3 regions of the Blautia hydrogenotrophica DSM 10507 genome follow, and region 3 is predicted to be linked to each of the others. Evidence: riboswitches for the same ligand, from Rfam matches in the RefSeq annotation. Region 3 holds a riboswitch; each other region holds the start of a gene.
What was found. Region 3 has a riboswitch for ZMP and ZTP ahead of BLHYD_RS08920 (formate dehydrogenase accessory sulfurtransferase FdhD). Riboswitches for the same ligand answer to the same signal wherever they lie in the genome.
Positions count from the first base shown of each region.

Region 1: another riboswitch for ZMP and ZTP. It lies ahead of BLHYD_RS14875 (formate--tetrahydrofolate ligase); the one in region 3 lies ahead of BLHYD_RS08920 (formate dehydrogenase accessory sulfurtransferase FdhD).
Region 2: another riboswitch for ZMP and ZTP. It lies ahead of BLHYD_RS12155 (IMP cyclohydrolase); the one in region 3 lies ahead of BLHYD_RS08920 (formate dehydrogenase accessory sulfurtransferase FdhD).

Region 1 is NZ_CP136423.1:3,090,079-3,098,134, reverse strand. It holds gene BLHYD_RS14880 (IbrB-like domain-containing protein) at 1-193, shown strand, start outside; gene BLHYD_RS14875 (formate--tetrahydrofolate ligase) at 278-1,963, opposite strand; ZMP/ZTP riboswitch at 2,154-2,236, opposite strand; gene BLHYD_RS14870 (DUF1700 domain-containing protein) at 2,836-3,273, shown strand; gene BLHYD_RS14865 (M81 family metallopeptidase) at 3,364-4,860, opposite strand; gene BLHYD_RS14860 (xylulokinase) at 4,915-6,408, opposite strand; gene BLHYD_RS14855 (MFS transporter) at 6,427-7,638, opposite strand; gene BLHYD_RS14850 (pyridoxal-phosphate-dependent aminotransferase family protein) at 7,961-8,056, opposite strand, start outside.
Region 2 is NZ_CP136423.1:2,534,241-2,542,296, reverse strand. It holds gene guaB (IMP dehydrogenase) at 1-102, shown strand, start outside; gene BLHYD_RS12160 (peptidoglycan recognition protein family protein) at 217-978, shown strand; ZMP/ZTP riboswitch at 1,020-1,099, shown strand; gene BLHYD_RS12155 (IMP cyclohydrolase) at 1,140-1,853, shown strand; gene BLHYD_RS12150 (phosphoribosylaminoimidazolecarboxamide formyltransferase) at 1,866-3,044, shown strand; gene BLHYD_RS12145 (YbjQ family protein) at 3,126-3,446, opposite strand; gene BLHYD_RS12140 (hypothetical protein) at 3,465-4,250, opposite strand; gene BLHYD_RS12135 (ABC transporter ATP-binding protein) at 4,244-4,942, opposite strand; gene BLHYD_RS12130 (GntR family transcriptional regulator) at 4,939-5,310, opposite strand; gene pepF (oligoendopeptidase F) at 5,524-7,332, shown strand; gene BLHYD_RS12120 (lysozyme family protein) at 7,377-8,056, shown strand, end outside.
Region 3 is NZ_CP136423.1:1,907,158-1,915,213, reverse strand. It holds gene BLHYD_RS08950 (ABC transporter substrate-binding protein) at 1-67, shown strand, start outside; gene BLHYD_RS08945 (ABC transporter permease) at 87-773, shown strand; gene BLHYD_RS08940 (ATP-binding cassette domain-containing protein) at 760-1,467, shown strand; gene BLHYD_RS08935 (molybdopterin molybdotransferase MoeA) at 1,468-2,700, shown strand; gene BLHYD_RS08930 (molybdopterin biosynthesis protein) at 2,715-4,640, shown strand; gene BLHYD_RS08925 (MOSC domain-containing protein) at 4,652-5,092, shown strand; ZMP/ZTP riboswitch at 5,151-5,235, shown strand; gene BLHYD_RS08920 (formate dehydrogenase accessory sulfurtransferase FdhD) at 5,312-6,574, shown strand; gene fdhF (formate dehydrogenase subunit alpha) at 6,728-8,056, shown strand, end outside.

The DNA of each region.
Region 1 (8,056 bases), 1.2 Mb from region 3:
CCACGATGTAGATTTGATGAGTAATATTGTCAAGGAGCTACATGAGCTTGGACGGTCTGATGAGTGGATTTCTAAGCATCTTGGAATGGATAAGGATGAGATTTTGCGGCTGAAGCAGATCACAGGCTTGGCAGCTCTTTTCAAGGATGTGAAATTTGGAAAAGCTTGGGTTCCTGCGGACGAAGATACATAAAAAACTCCGCCAAAGAAGTTAATTCTTTGGCGGAATTATGGGAGATGTAAAACTCGATAAGTTTTACAAGGTTATGGCTAGGTTTTAGAACAATCCGCTGATCTTTCCAGTCTCGTCCACGTCGATTCTCTCAGCAGCCGGTACCTTTGGCAGACCAGGCATTGTCATGATCTCTCCGGTCAGGGCTACGATGAATCCTGCTCCAGCAGAGATCTTCAGGTTACGTACCGTCACCTCAAAGTCGGTCGGCGCTCCCAGTTTCGTCTGATCGTCTGTCAGGCTGTACTGTGTTTTTGCCACACAAATCGGGCAGTTTCCATAGCCCAGCGCTTCCAGTTCTTTTGCCTGCTTCTGAGCGTTTGCAGTCAGCACAACTCTCTTTCCTCCGTAGATCTTCTGTACGATCTGGTTCAGTTTGTCCTCAATGCTTCCTTCCAGCTCATAGGAGTAGGTGAAGTCGTTCGGCTCTTCTACCAGTCTGATGACTTCCTCTGCCAGTTTCACGCCGCCTTCGCCGCCTTTTGCCCATACCTCAGACAGCGCTACGTTTACGCCCAGCTCACGGCACTTGCTCTCTACCAGGTCTAACTCTGCCTTGGTATCGGTTGGGAATGCGTTGATCGCTACCACACACGGCAGTTTGTATACATTTTTAATGTTGCTTACGTGTTTCAGCAGGTTTGGAAGTCCTTTCTCCAGTGCTTCCAGGTTCTCGTTGTTCAGATCTGCCTTCGGTACTCCTCCGTTGTATTTCAGTGCACGTACAGTTGCCACGATTACCACTGCACTTGGCTTCAGTCCTGCCATACGGCACTTGATGTCCAGGAACTTCTCAGCACCTAAGTCTGCGCCGAATCCTGCCTCAGTGATCGCGTAATCGCCCAGTCTCAGTGCCATTTTTGTTGCGATGACAGAGTTACAGCCGTGTGCGATGTTTGCGAATGGTCCGCCGTGTACGATTGCCGGTACATGCTCCAGGGTCTGTACCAGGTTTGGCTTCAGGGCATCTTTTAACAGCGCGCACATTGCTCCCTGTGCGTTTAAGTCGCCTGCGGTTACCGGTTTCTGCTCGGAAGCTTTTCCGTAAGTATATCCTACAACGATTCTTGCCAGTCTATTTTTCAGGTCGTTGATATCGCTTGCCAGACACAGAACTGCCATGATCTCGGAGGCAACGGTGATGTCATAGCCGTCCTCACGTGGCATTCCGTTGGTCTTTCCGCCCAGGCCGTCTACCACGAAACGAAGCTGACGGTCGTTCATGTCCACACATCTTTTCCAGGTGATCTTTCTCGGGTCGATATTTAAAGCGTTGCCCTGATAGATATGGTTGTCGATCATAGCAGCCAGTAGGTTATTTGCAGCTCCGATGGCATGGAAGTCACCGGTAAAATGCAGGTTGATGTCCTCCATTGGAACAACCTGAGCGTATCCGCCGCCGGCAGCGCCGCCTTTTACGCCGAAGACCGGTCCTAAGGACGGCTCACGCAGAGCAACCATAACGTTCTTTCCTAATTTCTGAAGTCCGTCAGCCAGACCTACAGTCGTGGTGGTCTTTCCTTCTCCGGCCGGAGTCGGGTTGATAGCGGTTACCAGAACGAGTTTGCCGTCTTTGCCTTCGGTCTCTTTTAACAGATTATAGTCGATTTTTGCTTTGTACTTTCCGTACTGCTCCAGATATTTGTCATCGATCCCAGCCTTCTCAGCAATCTTAGTGATCGGTTCCATTGTGCACTCCTGTGCGATTTCGATGTCACTTTTGAATCCCATAATTATGATCTCCTTTCTGGATCCCCCATAATACCGACGCCTGTTAGATATGATGTGAAAGGTTTGTTGTGGACATACCTTCTGCATCGTTCGCATCCTCGCGGAGCGTTTATGTGATAGGAGGACTCTCGCGCATTGGCGTGAAAAGAGCTTTCCTATTGCATAAAAAAGGACAACATTCGAGAAGCTCAAATGTTGCCCAGACGGTCGGCGTTTCAGATTTCTAATTCCCCTGTGGTATTCCACAATTATCCGTCAGTAATTAGAAACCTCTTGGTTGATTGGAATCTTTTGATATTGTTTTTGATTCCTTAGTTGATGGTTATATATTAGCACTAATGCATATAAAAGTCAAGAATTTAGTCAAAAATTTATCAAAGTTTTAAGAAAAGTAACTGGATTAGAGTGATTTTTAATTAAAATTAAAAATACTATAATAGGAAATAAAATAAATTATTATCGTTAAACTTTTTTCCTTATTATATTGAAATATCAAAAAATAGAAAGGAACTAGGATTGTACAGATTAAAGTGCTATTACTATCTGCTACCTTCAGAACGGCCGTAACTATTCAGCCATAACAGCTTATATCGCCGCATATGCTGCTTATGGCTGAATAGTTACGTTTAATTGTATCAATTCAGCTTTTCGGCTTCACTGTCACAAATGCATGCACACAGACTGCAATTCTCTCAGTCTGGTGCTTGCAGTCCTCGGGATCCCGCTGCATATGCAGCGGGACAGTGTCAGGCTAAACGTTACGTTTAATTCTTAAGAAAGGATAAAATGCCTTGCAAAAACTTGTCGAGTTCTTGTATACTATTCCAAGATGAGGGAAACAAGCGATCAGGAGAAAAAGAGGAGACGTAACTATGACGAGAAAAGAGTTTTTAGAAAGTTTGGAGAGGCATTTGAGAGGCCAGCTTTCAGAAAATCAGCTTCGAGGTCATGTGGAGTACTATCGGGATTATATAGAAAAAGAGATTGCGTCCGGAAAGACGGAGGCGGAAGTCTTGGATATGCTTGGAGACCCATGGTTAATCGCCAAAACGCTGATTGATTCCGGGGCGTGGAGTTCTCAGGAAACAGGAGAATACGTTGTCCAGGAAGAAGACGGAGAATTTGTAAGAGAGAGCAAAAAGACTTTTAGAAAACTGGACCTTACCACATGGTATGGAAAGCTGATTGTAATTTTGGCGGCAGCACTGATTTTATTTGTGCTGATTACAATTATTGGCGCGTTGCTTCCCATACTGTTCTGTTTGGCAGTGGTGGGTGTCATTGTGAAGGCATTCCAGAAAAGGCGCTGAAGATGCCGAAGAGACAGAAGTGAATAAAAATGTAAAAACCAGATTTGTTATAAATCTGGTTTTTATGTTATAGGAAAGGATTCGTCACGTTTAACGAAATCTTTTTGGGATAGTGAGGTCCGATTCGTCGATTTCAGCAAAAGGATAAAAGCGTTTCGGCAGGTTACGGAATGGGAGCGTAAGCAGATTAGAAGAGGCGGCACCGGGAGTATCTGCTTCAATGATGTCACTGGCTACGGGCAAGTAACTCGCTCGAAAAGAGGTACAGGTTTTTACTGCAACCATCTGGTAGAAAAGGGGTTCCATTCCATGATGGCGGTATAGCTGTAGATCTCCGGCTCCTAGGAGCTGTTCGGACACAAGGATAGAGGTGTTTCTGAATTTGAGGACAGCGGTAGGACCCAGGTGATTGACAAGGCCGCGCTTAGCGGGGCCTTCTTGCGTATAGATTCCATCGTGTAAAGATTGTACATATGCCTGGAGTGTGACGGGAGCGCTCATGCTGGAATTGATCGAAGCGCCGATGGTGAAAGTGCCCGTCTTTCCAACTCCTGTCTGAAAAGCTTGTCTTACTGCGGGAGCACATCTCAAAGATAGCGCGGCTTTTACCGATGAATTCAGGCGCAAGATTTCATGGAGTATATAGGCACTGTCGCCATTAGCACCGGCGTTGGTAGAATCTGCGGAGTCCACCAGAACGAGAGGCTTGCCTGTGGCATTATTTTCTGCGACATGTATAATTTCCTGTACACTTCTTATATCAGAATGGAAACTGTGTCGCAGATTCAAAAAGCGCCGTGCCAGTTCCAAAAGAAGTTTGGAGCTGTCAGATTCAGAGACAGTAAGTACCGCACTTCCTCCGACACCGACATCCAGCCAGGGTTGTCTTTGAAAGATGGAAAAATCGGCAATTTTTTTCTCTTCTACGAAATGTTCGGCATGGCGCATCAGCTCGGAAAAAGGGCCGAAGAGGGTGGTATAAGAACTTGCAGGGGCGATCATGGGCAGGTGTATGCATCGTGTGTGGAGAGGTTTCTGAGGATTTTTTAGACGCTGGAGACACAGGGAAGCGGCTCGGGATCCAGTTTCATAAAAATCTACATGAGGATAAGTGTGATAACCGCAGAGAAATTCAGCGTTCTTTAACATTTTTTCAGTGATGTTTGCGTGCAAATCTAAAGAGGCAGAGAGAATCGTACTGGGGCCTACGAGCTGGCGAATTTTTTCCAGCAGGTCTCCGCATACGTCCTGAGACGCAGTGGACTGAGTAGCCCCGTGTAGTGAAATGCACACGCCATCTAGAGGAAGTGCTTCTTTTAGGCGGCGGGACAGATTTTTCCAGTAGTCCTCTACGACTTGGGCCTCTACCGGTCCGGCGGCGTTGGCCCACATGCGGCAGGTGGGGACAATCTGAACTTTGTTTTCTTCCAAAACGTGAATCATTCCATCTAGCGCGCTGGAACCATTTCCATTTTTTAACAGTTCCTCACCTTCCCACAGGCCAAAGACCAGATAGTCTTCTAGAGGACTAGGAAAGGGGTTGAAGGAATTGGTCTCCTGATGGAATTCACAGATTGCTATTTTCATAAGCAGCTCCTTTCGTTGCCGATGACTGCCCTGCCGAATGGCAGGGCAGAAACATTAGTAAACACCGTTGATGCTTCCATATAAATTGTGAAGAGCAGGGTGAAGTTCCAAGTAGATCTTATAAAGTTTATCGTAAATTTCAGCGTTTTCGTTTCTGGGTTTAAAAACTCTCTGTATTTTGACGGTATCATAGACTGCGTTATAATCTTTGATGTATCCAAGGCCAACCATCGCGCAGTAGTAGGTTCCCATTGCGCCGGTGTAGCGTGGGCTTTCAGGGACCTCTACGGTAATCTGCAAAACATCGGAAAGCATCTGCATCCACAGATCGCTGACTGCGCCGCCGCCTACGACGCGAATGCTGTGCAATTTTTTACCGGCAGCTTTTTCATAGTGTTCCAAATATCTGCGATGGGTGTAGCAGATGCTTTCCATAACCGCGTGAACCAGATGGCGGCGATCATGGTTGGAAGTTACGTTGAAGAAGACGGACTTGGCGTTTTTGGACAGAGGAGGCAGCTCACCGTTTAGCCAATGGGTCGCAATCAGATTGTCAGAACCGGCAGGAATGCCGGCAATGTCTTTGTTCACAAAATCGAAGACTTCTCCGCCTAGGATTTGGCGTTCTGAGTGGTAGAATTGTTCAACTGCCCAGTCGAAGGCGAAACAACCGGTCTGAAGTGCGAACAGTCCTCCTTCATATTGAGAGTTAAAGGTAAAATATTGTGGGGCCTCAATGTCTTCTCGGTTTCGGATGATATCCACCAGCCAGGAGGAGGTGCCGAAATAGATATGTACCATATTTTCCTGGCAACATCCTGTTCCTATGGTGATTGCCGGGAGATCTCCAAAGCCTCCAAAGACGGGGATTCCTTGGACCAGTCCCATTTCTTCTGCTGCCTGTATGGTGACTTTGCCGACTTCTTCGGTTGCCAGCTTCATCGGTGGGAACTTATCCAAATCTTCATCCAGGCCGGCGGCATGGATGATTTTGTCATAATCAGATTGGATGGACGGATTGCAGGAATGGAAAAAGTCATCGGAAGGTTCTGTGGCGATCTGTCCGGTAGTCTTCCATTTAAAATAGGTGTTCAGTCCCATGATTACCTTGGCGTTTTCCCAGATTTCAGGCTCATTTTCCTTTACCCACATCAGGCGAGGCCAGTACTCTTGCCCAGTACCTACGAAGAAGCCAGCCGCCTGGTTCAGACGTTCTGCCTGGGCGCTGGCTCTGGCATCCATCCAGATCAGACTGTTGCGCAGTACGTTTCCATTTGCGTCTATGGGTATAATGTTTTTCCACGGTGCAGCATAGATAAGTCCGATGATTTGATCGGGTTTGATACTAGCTTTTGTGATTACGTTTTGGGAAGTCTTGCAGATCGCTTTCCAAAGTTCTTCAGGATTTTGTTCGGCCCAGCCTGGATGGAGCTGAATTAGAGAATATTCAGCCTTGGCGTTGCAGATGACTTTTCCTTCAAAGTTGATCAGAACTGCCTTGACAGCGGTGGTGCCGCAGTCAAAGGAGAGAATATATTTTTGAATCATACTTTTCCTCCATTCTTTTTAATCAGCTTTATAACGGCTGAGGTATAAGTTGATGAGCATTCCTAAAAGAGCGAATCCGCCAGTTACATACCAGGCGATGGTCCAATTAGTTTGTCCAGCCAGCCAAGGAACGAAGATAGGGGAGATAATTCCGCCTGCACCTGCGATCAGCAATACCAGACCGACGCCAGGACCAGCAGCGGCGCTTCCGAATAAGTCAGCCGGCAGAGAGAGACCAGGACCATTTGTGGCAGGCACCCCCCAACCTACGGCCAAAGTGATAAAGAAGGCCATGCCTAAACTCATAGGAGCAAGATGCGGTAGCAGGATGCAGGTTATGAAGGCTACAAAAAGTGCAGGCCACATATTCGCCCAGGTTCTTGCCTTCAGAGCCCCTTTTTTGGCGACCATTTTATCAGAAATCCATCCCACAATCGGTGTGGAAAAGACGGCGATAAAGCCATTCAAGAAGACCATGGTTCCCACCTGTGAGGAGGAATAGTCTAAGGTATAGAGATACTCTGCAAGGTATGCGTACATACCGTAACAGCTAAAGAAGCAGCAGAGAGTGGCCAATCCGAGCATCCAAAGAGCTGGTTCTTTGAATATATTTTTTTGAAGTTCTTCGCTGTGACGGACGACGTGTTTTTCCTCTTCCAGAGGTGGGGCTTCTTTTACCATCGCGTAGAAAATGAGAGCTCCGACGGCTGCCAGGGCGCTGATGAGCCAGAAAGTGTTCTTCCAGCCGATCATTGGCGTGAGTAGGCCGCCTACATAACCGCCTAAAGCGGAACCGAGTCCGATGGCTCCCAACAGAATTCCGAGGGCTAGACCACGTTCTTTGGTGGGAAACCAGGAGCTGACTACCACATTGGTTAGTCCTACCATACAGCCGCATCCCTGGACAAAACGCAGGAGAAGGATGATGTAGTAGTTAGTCATGACGGGAATCAGGGCAGAAGCCAGAATATAAGCGATGATTACGACGGTAAACACTTTTTTCCACCCATGTTTTGCGATCAGTTTTCCTTCAATGAAGCCGCCGATGACGTAACCGGCGATCTGCATAGAAGAACCGGCCTGTATCATAGGAGTTGTCAAGGAAAAAGCGGAGGCTAATTCGTTGACGGCGACAGACCAGGAGGTCAGTGACATGTAGACAATAGAAAGCATTAGTGTGCATCCGATAAGTGCGGATAGTTTTCCGCCTTTAGTCTGGGATTGATTCATATGTTTCCTCCTTGAGTAATAGGCGATGTTATTTGCGCGCCAAATAGCATCGTGTGTTTCTTTGTGCAATTAATTGCAGGTTCGATTCTTATGAGTGGAATTATATCATGGGTTTTGTGTGAATACAACAAAAAAATGTGGGGAATATGAGGAATAATGTGTGATTTGTGAATAATATCTAAAGATTTTTGTGTCTTTATGTGCAAATTCATGATTTGTGAGGAAGAATAATACAATAAAAAGCAAAAAAACACAGAACGCGACGATTGGGGCGAAGCGAACTGTGTTTTTGAACAGGCTGAAGCAAAAGTAGGATTACGTTTTAAAAGGAGTTCAGACAGGATGTGAACACTTCTAGCATGTTATAGCAATCCTGCTCGTAGATTTCTCCCATATTGGCTACTTGAATCATATTCAT
Region 2 (8,056 bases), 630 kb from region 3:
ACCGGAAAATTTGTAAAAATTTCCTCCGCGTCCTTGAAGGAGTCACATCCTCACGATATTCATATCACAAAGGAAGCTCCGAATTACAGCATTGAAGAGTAATTTGCTTTGAAATGAAAATGGGCTGTTACACAGTAATTGTGGGACAGCCCGCTTTGCGTTCAGCCGCTTAAGACGAAGGGGACAGGATTTCAGGGCAAAGAGGCGAGGATACCTATGACGAGACAGAGAAGAGCGACTGGCAGCAGAAATTCTGCCAGAAGAACTGCTTCGGTCCCCAAAGGCTATAGGCAGAGGAGACCGCAGAGAAAAAAACAAAAGAGAAAAGAAAACTACATATGGCTGGCAGTGGGGTGTCTAGTACTGCTTTTGCTTCTTTTCACAGGAGGGCGTCTGGTATTAAAATCTCTACAGGCTGAGAAGACGGCTAGAGCCTATCTGGACATGGAAGACCCTCTGAGAGGGGCTCCTCCGCTGGATGTGGAGCTGTTGACTGTGAATCCATATTCCAGGCCGGGAACGCCTCTAGAAGAGGTGAAGTATGTGGCGATTCACTACACTGCGAATCCAGGCTCTACAGCTAAGAATAACAGAGATTACTTTGAAGGGCTGAAAGACAATCATTCTAACGAGGTGAGTAGTCACTTTGTCGTAGGCTTGGAGGGGGAAATTGTACAGTGTATTCCTACGAACGAGATTTCCTATGCGACCAATTCCAGAAATGTGGATACTCTTTCTATTGAGTGCTGTCATTTAGATGAGACGGGAAAATTTAATGAAGCCACGTATCAGTCTTTGGTGGAATTGACAGCTTATCTGTGTAATCGTTTTGGGCTGGATATAGATCATGTGATTCGCCACTATGATGTGACGGGAAAAAACTGTCCGAAGTATTATGTGGAACATCCAGAAGCTTGGGAACAGTTAAAAAAAGATATTTCAGCAGAGATGGAGGCCAAGAGAAAAGAGTTGGAGTAATATTTAGGGCTTGTCAAATGGAGAAATATATTGTAGTATAATCATAACTGCATGACTGGCGGAAGTAGGAAAACTACAGGGAGTGCAGTGAAGTAGAATGTCGACCGCCTGGGCAACCGTTTGGTATACCCAGGCGGTTTTTGTGTAGAAAGGAGACCATTATGGAAATGCTATCGTTGGCTAAAGAGCTAAAAAGCAACTCTTATCCAGGACGTGGAATTATCCTGGGGCGTTCCAAAGATGGAACTAAGGCAGTGGCTGCCTATTTTATTATGGGTAGAAGTGAGAACAGCCGGAACCGAGTTTTTGTGGAGGAGGGAGAGGGAATTCGCACACAGGCATATGACCCCTCGAAGCTTACCGATCCTAGCTTGATTATCTACGCTCCGGTCCGAGTTTTGGGCAACAAGACGATTGTCACCAACGGCGATCAGACGGATACTATCTATGAGGGGATGGACCGCCAGATGACATTTGAGCAATCTCTGCGCAGCCGTGAATTTGAGCCCGATGCACCGAATTACACGCCGAGAATCTCAGGGGTGATGCATGTAGAGAACGGAAAATACAGCTACGCTCTGTCAATCTTAAAGAGCAACAACGGAAATCCCCAGGCCTGTGACCGTTTTACTTTTGCCTATGAGAACTGTGTGGCTGGAGAAGGGCGTTTTATCCATACCTACAAGTGTGATGGAAATCCTCTTTTGAGTTTTGAGGGCGAACCTAAGCTGGTGGAGATTCCAGATGATATGGAGGCGTTTACGGAGTTGATATGGGAAAACCTGAACGAAGACAATAAGGTTTCCCTGTTCGTACGCTATATCGATATCGAGACAGGCAAATATGAGACGAAAATTGTGAATAAGAATCAGTGAGGAGGGACAAAGATGAAAGAACTGGCATTAAAATATGGATGTAATCCGAATCAGAAGCCTTCCAGAATCTATATGGCCGATGGCAGTGAACTGCCGATCAAGGTGCTCTATGGAAAACCTGGATATATTAATTTTTTGGATGCCTTTAATGGATGGCAGCTGGTGAGGGAATTGAAAAAAGCTACGGGTTTTCCGGCGGCAACCTCCTTCAAACATGTGTCCCCAGCAGGAGCAGCCATTGGGCTTCCCCTTTCTGAGACACTGGCCAAGATTTACTGGGTGGATGATTTAGGAGAACTGTCTTCACTGGCCTGCGCTTATGCGAGGGCAAGAGGGGCAGACCGAATGTCGTCTTTCGGGGACTTTATCGCTCTTTCTGATGAGTGCGATAAGGACACGGCGATGCTGATTAAACGGGAGGTCAGCGATGGAGTGATCGCGCCGGGTTATACCCAGGAGGCCTTGGAGATACTTTCCCAGAAGAAAAAAGGCAATTATAACGTGATTCAGATTGACGCGGACTATGTGCCAGCTCCACTGGAACACAAGGAAGTATTCGGGGTGACTTTTGAGCAGGGAAGACAGGAGCTGCCCATTGACGATGAACTGTTGTCCAATGTAGTGACAGCGAAGAAGGAGCTGAGTGAGGAGGCTAAGAGAGATCTGAAAATCTCGCTGATTACTCTAAAATATACACAGTCCAATTCCGTGTGTTTTGTGAAAGATGGTCAGGCAATTGGAATCGGCGCTGGCCAGCAGTCTAGAGTACACTGTACCCGTCTGGCGGGCCAGAAGGCGGATAACTGGTTCCTTCGTCAGAGTCCTAAGGTTATGAATCTTCCTTTTAAGGACGATATCAAACGTGCAGAGAGGGACAATGCGATTGATGTGTATATTGGAGAAGAGTACATGGATGTCCTGGCCGATGGTGCGTGGGAGAAGGTATTCACAGAGAAGCCAGAAGTGTTTACGAGAGAGGAAAAGCGGCAGTGGCTGGATAAGATGACTGGCGTGACTTTGGGTTCAGATGCGTTCTTTCCATTCAGCGATAACATCGAACGGGCGCATAAGAGCGGTGTTCAGTATATTGCGCAGCCAGGAGGTTCGGTTAGAGATGATTTGGTCATTGAGACCTGCGATAAATATGGAATGGCTATGGCGTTTACGGGCATCCGCTTGTTTCACCACTAAAAGAATAATAAAAAAACAAATTGCCGGGTACCCGTTGTGGGTTTCCGGCAATTTGCTGTAAAAAATACTGCTTCAATTTTCTTATTTACCGTCAGTAAAACGAATCGCAGTTCCGTAGGCGAGAATCTCGGCAGCAGAGGAAGCGATAGAATTTGTGGTGTAGGATACTCCGATCACCGCGTCCGCTCCCATTTTTTCGGCACAGGCGATCAGGCGGTCTGTGGCGATCACGCGGGCCTTCTCCATCATCTCGCAATAAGAGGTGAGCTCTCCGCCTACCAGTGTCTTTAGGCCATTCATAAAGTCTTTGCCAAAATGTACGGTCTGGATGGTAGCGCCTTCTGCGAGGCCTAGTTCCTCATAAGTTCTTCCCTGAAGTACATGAGTCGTTGTAAGCAACATTTTAAATCATCCTTTCTGTTAATCCATTTCTAATTTTTTATCCAGCAATTTGACACATACAATATAATATATAATACCAATGATAATGCTGAGTATCAAGGAGAGAATAAGTATTCTGCCTAAGATCTGAGAGACTTCATAGAGCACCTCAGGGCTATTCGCGTCAGCGGATTCAGCGTTTCGAATGGTCTCATTGGTAAAAAAAGGAAACGCCAGTATCAGCCCTATCACCTGGTTGATCAGGTAGAGCAGAACGTAGCCTCCAATACATCCCATGACCCGGTGGCCGTGAAAAAGATTTCCAATGCCCACGGCGCAGTAGACGGACAGACAGGAGATAAAAAGTTCCAGGATTACAGTGGCTATTGTCAGCAGGAACAAATTTGCAGGGATGTATGCTGACACGGCCTGGCAAAATTCAAAGAGTTCATCGTTCAGAAAAATGAATACACATAGCAGAATTACGGCCGCATCGAGGAAGGACCAGAGTACTCCGCATAGATATTTGGAGAGGACATGGCAGTTCGCGGTGACTGGCAGCGTATTCGTCAGGTATCCCTCGTCTGTGTACAGATTGCGGTGATAGCGCATGCCAAGATAGACGATAGTGGCTAGGGCGACAGCTCCGATGGCTGTCAGAAGAGTCACCGTGTAAATAGAAGAGAATATGGTATCAAAAGGTTTTATATGCAGCAGAGACATGAAAAAATGTCCCAGCAAAGACAGTATCAGAACTGCGCCATGTATGGTCAGCAGAACTGGGGAAACTGCTTTTAAGTCATATTTTATCAATTTGCTTAACATTGAAATACCTCCCGGAATAATTCATCTACAGATTTTTGCTTGAGAAAACGAATGTCATCTACGGATTCATGCATGCGTATTTTTCCGTCTTTGATGAAAACTACCTCATCCAGAATGTTTTCCACATCGGCAATCAAATGTGTGGAGATTAAAATCGTCGCATTTTCGTCGTAATTGTTTAAGATGGTATTTAAGATATACTCACGGGCGGCGGGGTCCACTCCGGCAATAGGCTCATCCAGACAGTAGAGTTTTGCGCGGCGGCTCATCACCAGCACCAGCTGTACTTTTTCCCGGCTGCCTTTGGAGAGAGTTTTTATGCGGGCCTGGGTGGAAAGATTCAGCTTTTGGAGCATATTTTCGGCTCTGCCTCGGTCAAAATCTTCGTAGAAATCTGAAAAATAGTTAAGAATCTCGTAAATTTTCATATTGGGATTCAGATAAGTACGTTCCGGTAGATAGGCCACGATTGCTTTGGTTTTTACTCCAGGTTCCATGCCGTCTATCAAAAGTTGTCCGTCTGAGACTGTCAAGAGACGGTTGATCAGTTTTAAAATCGTCGTTTTTCCACTGCCGTTAGGCCCAAGCAGGCCGATAATTTTACCAGAATCTAATTTTAGATTTATGTGATCTAAGGCTTTCTTGGCTCCATAGGTCTTTGTGAGGTTTCGACACTCTAAAATGGTACTCATTTGGCATCCTCCTTTTGAATTTTTTCGATCAGAGACAGGATTTCTTGTCGGTGAAACCCCATCTGATTCATAGTACTGAGAAATTCCTTGATTCTGGCAGTCGCCAGGTCTTCTTTCATTTTTTCTATCATAGTGATGTCCTCCGTGATAAAACGTCCGCTGGTCCGCTGCGAATAGACCAATCCATTTCTTTCTAGTTCGGATAGGGCTTTTTGCATAGTGTTTGGATTGACAGCTGCCTCGGAAGCCAAATCTCGAACAGAAGGGAGACGATCTCCAGGATGGTAGCGCCCGGCGATAATATCTAATTGTACGTGTTCAACGATCTGTGCATATATGGGGAGGTTGGAGTTGAGTTTCCATGACATTTACAAAGCTCCTTTCATTTTTTAATTGTATTATTGTACTAAGTGATTAATACAATAATACATTCGAAAAAAGAAATTGTCAATAGGGTTTTCAAAAAAATGTTTTTGGGATATAATGCCCACAGAGTGGGAATGATATCTGCGCATAGTATCGCTTTTTTCGCGGTGCCTACGGCCTATGATAGATAAAAATATTGGAAAGAGAGGAATAGGATGAGCCAGAAGAATCAACTGCCAAAGAGATCAGAGATAGCAAAGAGTGATCAGTGGAGAATTCAAGATCTCTATGCAAATGAAAGTGAATGGGAGAGGGAGTATAAGGAGACGCAGCGAGGACTGGATGGCTATCAGAAATTTCAGGGAAGACTGGCAAAGAGCGCAAAAGTTCTTTTTGAGGCTTTGCAGGAACGGGACAGGATTCAGATGCTCTTGGAGCGGCTGTATGTCTATGCGAACCAGAGATATCATGAGGACACTGGGAACAGTGTGTATCAACAGTTGTCTGGACGGGCCCAGAATCTGATGGTAAAGGCTCAGGGAGCGTTTTCCTTTTTGGAACCTGAGCTGATGGAATTGACAGAGGAGCTTTTTGAAAGGTTTCTGGAAGAGAATGAAAAATTGCGGCTGTACAAAAGATATATGGAAGAAATTTTTCGAACCAGGAAACATGTGTTGTCAAAGGAAATGGAAGAGGTGATGGCTCAGGTCTCTCAGATTGCCAATGGACCGGAAAACATTTTTTCCATGTTTAACAATGCAGATCTTCGATTTGGAGCTGTGCAGGACGAAGAAGGAAATTCTGTGGAGCTGACTCACGGCAGATATGCGCAGTTTTTGGAGAGCAGCGACCGAAGTGTCAGAAAGGCAGCGTTTGAACGGCTTTATGGAACCTACGGACAGTTTCAGAATACGCTGGCAGCTACGTTTGAGGCAAACGTCAAGCAAGCGGGCTTTTTTGCGAAGATGAGAAACTACCCGTCTGCCCGGGCAGCCGCTCTAGATGGAGGCAATATACCGGTGGAAGTGTATGACCAGCTTCTGACGGCGGTACATCAGGCGCTCCCAGCCTTGCACCGGTACGTGGAGCTTCGCAGGCGTCTTTTGGGGGTGGATGTGCTGCACATGTATGACCTATACACTCCCTTGGTCTCATCGGAAAAAAAGAGATACTCTTTTGAACAGGCAAAAGCCATGGTCAAGGAAGGATTGGCCGCTTTGGGTGAAGACTACCAGGAATTGCTGCAAAAGGGGTTTGATGAAGGATGGATTGATGTCTATGAAAATCAAGGAAAACGCAGCGGAGCTTATTCCTGGGGGGCTTATGGAACCCATCCCTATGTCCTGCTGAACTATAATGGGACGCTGAATCATGTATTTACCCTGGCTCACGAGATGGGACATGCGCTGCACAGCTGGTATTCAGACCATGCACAGCCGTATCCTTATGCAGGATACCGAATCTTTGTGGCGGAAGTCGCATCCACCTGCAATGAATCTTTGCTGATTCATGATCTGATTGGAAAAGCCAGGGATGATTCAGAAAAAGCGTATTTGATTAATTATTTTTTGGAGCAGTTTCGGACCACGGTATACCGCCAGACGATGTTTGCGGAGTTTGAGAAGATTGTTCATGAAAAATGTGCGCTAGGAGAGAGTCTCACTGCAAATGTGCTCTGCGAAATCTATCGGGAATTAAATCGGGTTTATTTTGGAGAGGGAATGGAAATAGATGAGCAGATTGCACTGGAATGGGCCAGAATTCCCCATTTCTATACTCCATTTTATGTTTATCAGTATGCGACAGGATTTTCAGCGGCGATTGCAATCAGCCAGAAGATCATAGATGGGGAGCCGGAAATTGTGGAGAAGTATAAGAGATTTCTCAGCGGCGGCAGCTCTATGGACCCGGTGGAGCTTTTAAAAATCTGCGGAGTGGATATGACCAGCCCGCAGCCGGTGACAGAGGCTCTGAGAATGTTTGAGAGGTATTTAGAGGAGATGGAGTCGCTGACTCTAGGGTAAGGAGATGCAGCTTATGAGGCTGTCTTCTGCTAAGAGGAACATTTATGGACAGACATAAGAAAAAGGGTGCTGGAGCTTTGGGCAGGCCGCAAAAAAATGGCAATGTCTCCGGTGCGGCTGCCCGTTCAGCCGCAGCCAGAAGAAGGGCTCTTGCTGCACGCAGAAGAAGGGCAAGGGCTTTGAGAAGAAGGCGAATTTTGGCACTTTTAATCATGGGATTCTGTTTGATTTTGCTTGCAGTGGGATTGTTTTTTGGCGTCAGGGGAATCTTAAAAATCGCAGGCCAAGAGGGAGAAATTTCAAAAGAAAACGCTTTGAGCAGTGAATGCGAAGCGTATCGTCCGGTTGTAGAAAAACTTGCCGACAATTATGATATGGGAGAGTATGTGGATTTGATCTTGGCCGTGATGATGCAGGAAAGCTCAGGAAAACTAGTGGATGTGATGCAGTCTTCTGAGTGCAAATTTAATGAACGGTATCCCCGGGAGCCCAACGGAATCACGGACACAGAATATTCGTTACAGTGCGGAATCCAGGAACTGCGGGATAATTTACAGCAGGCAGGATGCAGCGGACCGGAGGACTTGGACCGGATAAAGATTGCGCTTCAGGCATATAATTTTGGCAGCGATTATTTAAACTATCTGAGCCGGGAGGGGCAGACCCAGTGGACCGAGGAGAATGCGCAGGCTTTTGCCAAATATGCGAGTAAGGAAAAAAAGCG
Region 3 (8,056 bases):
CGGTGAGTACGGAGTTGAGGAGTACGGAGAGGCTTTGTTTGTTCCCAACGCCGGTACAGACGCATAAGATTCTTTGGAGATTTTCCATGCTGAAGACAATGATCGAAGAGATTTTTTCGGACGTAGGAGTTTACGACGCCATTCGGGTTACTTTTCGAATGGCGGTAACTTCTACTTTTATTTCTGCTGTTCTAGGAATTGTTTTAGGACTTGCTTTGGAGAGATTTTCTTTTCCAGGAAAGAGGGTAGTCGTTCGTATAAACAGAACTTTGATGGGAGTGCCCCCGGTAGTCGTGGGGCTTATTGTATATATGTTGACCATGCGCAGAGGCCCTCTGGGAAAGTTGGAACTTTTGTTTACTGTGGAAGGAATGATTTTAGCCCAGACAATCATTATCACACCAATTATCTGTGGAATGATTTACACTTACGGAAACAAAACAGCGCCTGCGGTCCGGGTTTTTGCGAAGACGATGGGAGCTGGAAAACTTCAGACAAATCTGTTGATTTTAAGGGAGATGAAACACGAGATCTATTTTGCCATCGTCAGCGGATTTGGCCGTTCCATCAGTGAAGTGGGAGCGGTGATGCTAGTGGGCGGAAATATCAAAGGGCATACCAGAACGATGACGACAGCGATCTCCCTGCTGAAAAGTCAGGGGATTTTCACAGAAGGCCTAACTTTGGGAATTTTGTTGCTAGTGATGGCGTTTCTTCTCCAGTGTCTGGCAGATTTCTTTCAGAAGGAGTCGAAAGAAAATGAAAATTATTAACTTGGAAAAAAGAGTTGGTCAATTTGTCCTTCAGATTGACCATTTAGAGATAGAAGAAGGGTGTATCCACGGATTGATCGGAGGGAACGGCAGTGGAAAAACCACCCTCATGAAACTGATTATGGGAATCTTGTCCCCTGACAGCGGGCATATTGAGTATGAAGGATTGAATATGAGGGAGATCACCATGACGAGCCAAAGACCCTATCTGCTGCATGATACAGTCTATGAAAATATTGTTTATCCGCTGAAAATAAGGGGAACACGTCCTGATCGGGAAAAGATTGGGGCCTATTTGGAAAGCTGCGGTATGGCAGGGAAAGAGCGGCAGGCTGCGAGAAGTCTTTCCAGCGGGGAACAGCAGAAAGTGTCCATGATAAGAGCTCTCTGCTTTCATCCTCGTTTTGTAATGATTGACGAGACACTGTCGAATCTAGATCCTGATAGCGTAGAGTTTTTTGAAAAACAGATTTTAAGGACCCGGGAAATAGAAGGAAATACCTGGATGCTGATCAGTCACAGTCTGAGCCATATTGCAAGGCTCTGTGATAGAGTTCATGTTTTTTACAAGGGAAAGGTTGTGCAAAGCGGGCCGGCCAGGGAGGTGTTGTTTCACTCTGAGGTCCCTGAGGTGCGGCATTTCCTGAGAGGAGAGATTTTGAGCGAAAGCGCGTTTGACAGGAGGAATGAGTAGATGAAACTTCTGAGAGTGGACAGCCTGGAGCAGGCGAGAGAAAAATTATTGAAACAGATCACCTGGGATATCAAAAAGACGGAGGTCATTCCCATCGAGGAGGCGGCCGGCAGGGTGCTTTCTCGTGATGTTAAGGCAGAGGTCCCGTTGCCTTCGTTTTTGCGCTCCACGGTGGACGGTTACGCGGTGATTGCGGCGGATACCCAGGGGGCCAGCGATGGAGTGCCAGTATTCTTAGATATCATGGAAGAGATTGAGATCGGAAAACCGGCAAAAAAGAGGGTGGTCAGCGGGACCTGTTCCTATGTTCCCACTGGGGGGATGATTCCTGAAGGTGCAGATGCAGTGGTGATGGTGGAGTACTGTGAATTGTTCGACCAATCCTGCACTGCGGTCTATCACGCGCTTGCGTCCGGCGGGAATGTGGTGCAGATCGGAGAAGACGTAGAAAAAGGAGAGACGATTCTTCCCAGAGGAACCAGATTGGCTGCGGCACAAATCGGGGCGCTGGCGGGAAACAGCAGACGTACCGTGGAGGTCTATCGTCCTCTAAAGGTGACAATTCTCTCCACAGGGGATGAGCTTGTGCAGGTAGGTGGAGAGCTTGGCTTAGCGCAGGTATATGATATCAATACACCTGCACTGCGGCAGTTGGCCCGTGAGATCGGATTTGAAGAGGTGAAGACCCAGGTGCTTCCTGACCAGGAAGAACTTTTGGAGAAGGCTTTGCGCCTTGGAATGGAAGACAGTGACCTGGTTGTGATCTCAGGGGGCAGCTCCCAGGGAAAGAAAGATATCACGGCGAAGCTGCTGGATCGTCTGGCAGACCCTGGGGTGTTTACTCACGGTCTTGCCTTGAAGCCGGGAAAGCCGACAATCTTAGCCGTGGATGAGCCCTCGCAGACCATATTGATGGGTCTGCCTGGACATCCGGCGGCCGCCCTCATGGTTTTCAGACTTTTGGCAAAGTGGCTGGAACAGTGGAGGACCGGAGAGGCAGACAGTTTGAAAATACCGGCCTCTATGCAGAGCAACATTCCGGCAGCGCCAGGCAAGGACACCTGTGTCATGGTTGAACTGTTCCCAGGAGATGGAGAAGGCTATACGGCCAGACCGGTCCTGGGAAAATCTGGCTTGATGCGCACGCTGACGAAAGCGGACGGTTATGTGAGGATTCCCATGGGAAAGGAAGGCTTAAAGACCGGCGAATTAGTCTGGGTAGAACTTTTTTGAGATGTGAGGTAAAGATGAAGAAGAGAAATCTGTATTTAAAGACGATATCTGTGGAAGAAGCATTGGAAAAATATAAAAAAGTTTTGGAGACGGTGATCGAGGTAAAATGGGAACGGATACCTGTGACCGAAAGTCTGAACCGGGTGACCCGCTCCGCAGTCTATGCGAAATACTGCTCCCCCCTGTTTAATTCTGCGGCCATGGACGGCATTGCGGTAGTCACGCAGAGAACGAAAGGTGCCTCGGAGGTCAGGCCGGTGGAGCTGACAGAAGGGGAGGATTATCAGGTTGTAGATACGGGAGATCCGGTGAGTCCTCCTTATGACGGGGTGATTATGGCGGAGGATCTCTTGGAGACCGGGAAAGAAGGACAAGTGCGGATTGTGGAGGCGGCTGCGCCGTGGCAGCATATTCGCCCTATTGGCGAGGACATCGTGGCAGGAGAGATGATTCTGCCCGGACACCACAAAATACGTGCCATTGATGTGGGAGTTTTACTCTCCGCAGGCATCACTGAGATAGAAGTCGCGGTGCAGCCGTCCGTGGCAATTTTCCCCACAGGTACAGAAATTATCGAGCCGGGGGAGACTCCTGTGGAGGGCAGTATCATTGAATCGAATTCCCGTATGTTTGAGAATTTGGCGCGGGAGCAAGGAGCAAGGGCTAAGCGTTTTCCGGTGATTCCCGACGACTATGAGAAAATTCGCAGGGCGGTCAAAGAGGCGGCTCAAAAATACGATCTGGTAATTATAAACGCTGGTTCCAGCGCAGGGACAGAAGACTATACCGTCCATGTGCTCAGAGAGCTGGGAGAGGTGGTGGTTCATGGGGTTGCGATCAAGCCTGGAAAACCAGTCATTCTGGCTGTCGTGGATGACTGTCCAGTGATTGGCCTGCCGGGATATCCGGTGAGTGCCTATATTGGATTTGAAAATTTCGTGATACCAGTACTTTCGATGCTGGGAGATTTTACATGCAGAAAAAATCCTGTTGTAGACGCAGTAATTTCCAAAAGGCTTGTCTCCAGTCTCAAACACAGAGAGTATATCCGGGTGAAAGTCGGCAAGGTGGGAGAGAAGCTGGTGGCGGCACCGCTGGCTAGGGGGGCCGGAGCAGCCATGTCTATGGTGCGTGCAGACGGCTTCTGCGTGATTCCCCAAAACAGCGAAGGTGTGGAGGCATCAGAGACGGTGAGCGTGGAGCTTTACCGGGATATTCAGGAAATAGAAAATACTTTGGTGGTGATAGGCAGTCATGATCTGATTTTGGATGTGATGGCGGATTTGATGCCGGAGGTCAGCAGAGGGATGTACTTGTCTAGCACGCATGTGGGAAGCATGGGCGGACTGATGGCTCTGAAAAGGAGAGAGGCTCATATCGCGCCGGTACATCTTCTGGATGAAGACACCGGCGTCTACAATCAAAGTTATCTGAAGCGAATTTTTAAGGAGCCAATGGCTCTGATTCGAGGAGTCGGCCGGGTGCAGGGATTGATGGTGAAAAAAGGCAACCCCATGGGTATTTGCGGGATTGAGGATTTAAAAAGATGCCGCTATGTAAATCGGCAGAGGGGAGCAGGGACAAGGATTTTATTAGATTATCTGCTAAAAAAAGAACAGATTTCGCCGGAGGAGATTTCCGGGTATGACTGTGAAGCCACGACGCATATGGCTGTAGCTGCTCAGGTTGCCTCAGGGGGAGCAGATGCGGGAATGGGAGTGTTTTCAGCGGCGAAGGCCATGGGGCTGGATTTCTTGCCGGTGGGAGACGAATCCTATGATTTTGCTCTCTATCAAGAAGACTTAGAGCTTCCGCTGGTGAAATGCTTCCTTCAAATTTTAAAATCTGAAAGGTTCCATGAAAAATTAAGGGAACTGGGAGGTTATTCCTGGGAAGAGGCGGGACAAATCGTGAGGATAGACAGCCGGTCAATGAAGTGAGGAGGTATTCTATGGGGCTAGGAAAAATATCGAAAATCTTTATCTATGAGAAAAAGGGTGCAGCGCCGATCTCCTGTGATGCCTGTGAGCTGACCGTGGAAGACGGTATCAAAGGCGACTGGCACGGGAGCGACCTTCAAAGACAGATTTCCATTCTCCCAGTAGAAGTCAGAGATTTTCAGGAGGAAGGCTTCTGTCTGAAAAAGTTCAAAGAAAACGTACAGGTGGAAGGGATTGACTTTTCAAAGACTTCCCCGGGTACTTTTCTGAGGATGGGAGAGGTGGTTTTGCAGATTACCGAAGTTTTTAAAAAATGTTATCCTGAACTGTGTGAACTAGCGAAGTCAGGGCAGGACTGTTCTTTGCGAAGACAGGCAGTGTTCGCCAAGGTCGCCAGGGGCGGATGGCTGCGGACAGGAGATGATGTCAAGATCAATACTGGACAGAAATAGGAAAAGTTCACAAAATATTGACAAAAAAACCGGGAAGTGGTATGCTAAATTAACAAAAAACAGAGCTGACGACTGACGGATTTAATGTGGAGAACCACGTGGGAGTCTGTCTCTGTGGCATGCCGACCGTCTGGGCAACATTTACTTAAGAGGGTGAATGTTGCCTTTTTTGATATAATCATATAAATCTTGTCACAGAAAAAATAGAGGAGAAAAGTAATGGACAGAAAGGACGTCTATTCCCTCCTGCTTTTGGCAGGCGGGAAGAGTCTGAGAATGGGAAAAGATAAGGCGCGGCTTTTGTATGGCGGAAAGACCTTCGCGGAGCTGATTATCGACAAGGCAAAAGAAGTTGGGATTGACCGGATTTTTGTGTCGGGATTTGAGCTTGAGGGGGACGTCGGGGAGGTTGTATGGGACCGGTATCCGGACCGCGGGCCGCTCGGAGGACTCCATGCCTGTATGAAAGAGATGGAGACGCCTTTTTGTCTGGTGCTTCCAGTGGATGTGCCGAGGCTTTCGCCAGAAATTTTAGAGGAGCTTTTGGTGTATCATGAGAGACACCGAAGGGGATTGACGAGGGGGAGGGAGATTCCGCTGCTGTGGGAGCATGGTGTGCGTAAGGAACCGCTGATCGGTGTTTATCCGGTGGCTATGGCAGAGACGATAGAAGAGATGATAAAGGAACGTGCGCTTCCGGTATTCCGGGTACTGGACCGATGGGGATATGAGTGCTTTTTGAGGGATATCCCGGAAGATCAGATTCTGAATGTAAATACTCCGGAGCTCTATAAAAGACTGTTAGAGAGCCGGCCAGATGGGACGACAGAAGGACGAGGAGGGAAGATGGAAAAAGAAAGAGTACAGATTTTAAAAATTACAGGGAATCAATTTCAAGAAAAAGAGGATGACGTGGCGCTGGAATACCAATACGGCCTCAGACTGAAAGATGGAAGAGAGATTTCCATTTCGTGCACACCGACACATATGGAGGAATTATCCCTGGGAAGAAGATTTTTGTTGGGAGACTTAGCAGGAGAAATCAAGCCTGTACATGCGGACCCAGTGGAAAGTATAAGCCTGAAAAAAATTTTCCAGGCTGCCAAGGAAATGTTTGAAAATCCGGGAACTCTTTTTTCAGATACTGGATGCGCTCACAGTTGTGTGCTCATGATGGAAGGTAGGGTGCTTTGCTCTATGGAGGATATTGGCAGGCATAACGCTTTGGACAAGGTCATTGGCTATGCGCTGAAATATGAAATACCGATCCCAAAATGTGCGGTGTTCAGTAGCGGGCGGATATCGCAGGACTATCTTCAAAAAGCAATTCAGGCTGGGTTTTCGGTGGTATTGTCCAGGGCTGCGGTGACTGGCAGTGCAGTGGCTCTTGCCAAAAAAGAGGACATTACACTGTTGGGATTTATCAGAAAAGAGACAGGAAATATTTATCATATGGGTCATGTGAAGATAAGTGAAAAATAATTTGGAATTATTTGGATATTGAAATAACAAATAATATAAAAATTGATTTTTTTCAAAGAATTATATAATATATAATTGAGTATGGGATAATCATTTTTAAAAATGAGAAAAGTCAGACATGTCCGATGTTTGATTTGGATAAGGAGGAAGGGTATGATAACACTAAAAATCAACGACAGAGCTGTCGAAGTGGAAGAAGGCAGTACGATTCTACAGGCTGCTAAGAAAATAGGGGTGTTCATCCCCACATTTTGTTTTGACGATTTGGAAAGAATGCCGGCAAAACACTGTAGCAATTGCAGTGAGTACGGGGACTGCAAAATATGTTCCTGCGAGGTGGAAGGGGAGGTCAGCCTCTTGACTGCCTGCAACACGGAGGCTCGGGAGGGAATGGTGGTCTGGACAGAGTCAGAAGAGGTTAAGAAAGCCCGCATCGGGATTTTAAACCGGATGATTGCCACTCATCCCTTGGACTGTATGAACTGTAGGAAGCTGGGCGCCTGTAAGTTGCAAAAGTACTGCGAAATGTACGGGGTGAAGGAAGCCCAGTATGTGGTGCCTTACGAACACCGGGAGAAAGATACTTCCAACCGTTTTTATTACCAGGAGATGGATAAGTGTATCCGCTGCGGAAAATGTGTGAGAACCTGTAGGGAGCTGGTGGGAATCAATGCGCTGGCAATGGCTCAAAGAGGAGCTGTAGCCTATGTGGTTCCCAATGGGGGAGACACCATGGCAGAGACAGCCTGTGTCTCCTGCGGCAACTGTGTGTCTGTCTGTCCTGTGGGGGCGCTGATGCCGAAATCCCTCCACGAATTCCGGGAGTGGGAGACACAAAAAGTCCGGACGACCTGTGCATACTGTGGTGTCGGATGCCAGATTGATTTTTCTGTCAAGGATGGAGTGATTGTGGACGCGAAGCCGGCCAATGGCCCTTCCAATCAAGGACTTCTCTGTGTAAAAGGTAAGTTTGCCTATGAGTTTATCAATCATGAAGACCGACTGAAATATCCGATGATTCGCAGAAACGGGAAGTTGGAGAGGGTTTCCTGGGAAGAAGCCTTGGATTTTGTGGCAGAGAAAATTCTGAAAATAAAGAAAGAATTTGGCCCGGATGCGATTGCCGGTTTTTCCTCCGCCAGAACAGTAAACGAGGACAGCTATCTGTTCCAGAAATTTATACGGGCAGCGGTGGGGACGAACAACGTCGATCACTGTGCACGTCTTTGTCACAGTTCCACGGTTGCAGGGCTGGCGGCGACCCTCGGAAGCGGAGCAATGACCAACTGTATCGCGGAAATCAAAGACGCGGATGTGATTTTTATCACTGGTTCCAACACAACAGAAACCCATCCGGTGATGGGAATGTATGTGCGTCAGGCACACCGTATGGGCAAGAAAATCATCGTCGCAGACCCAGTACGCATTCCTCTGGCTGAGATCGCGGATATCTATCTGCAAATCAATCCGGGAAGCAGCGTG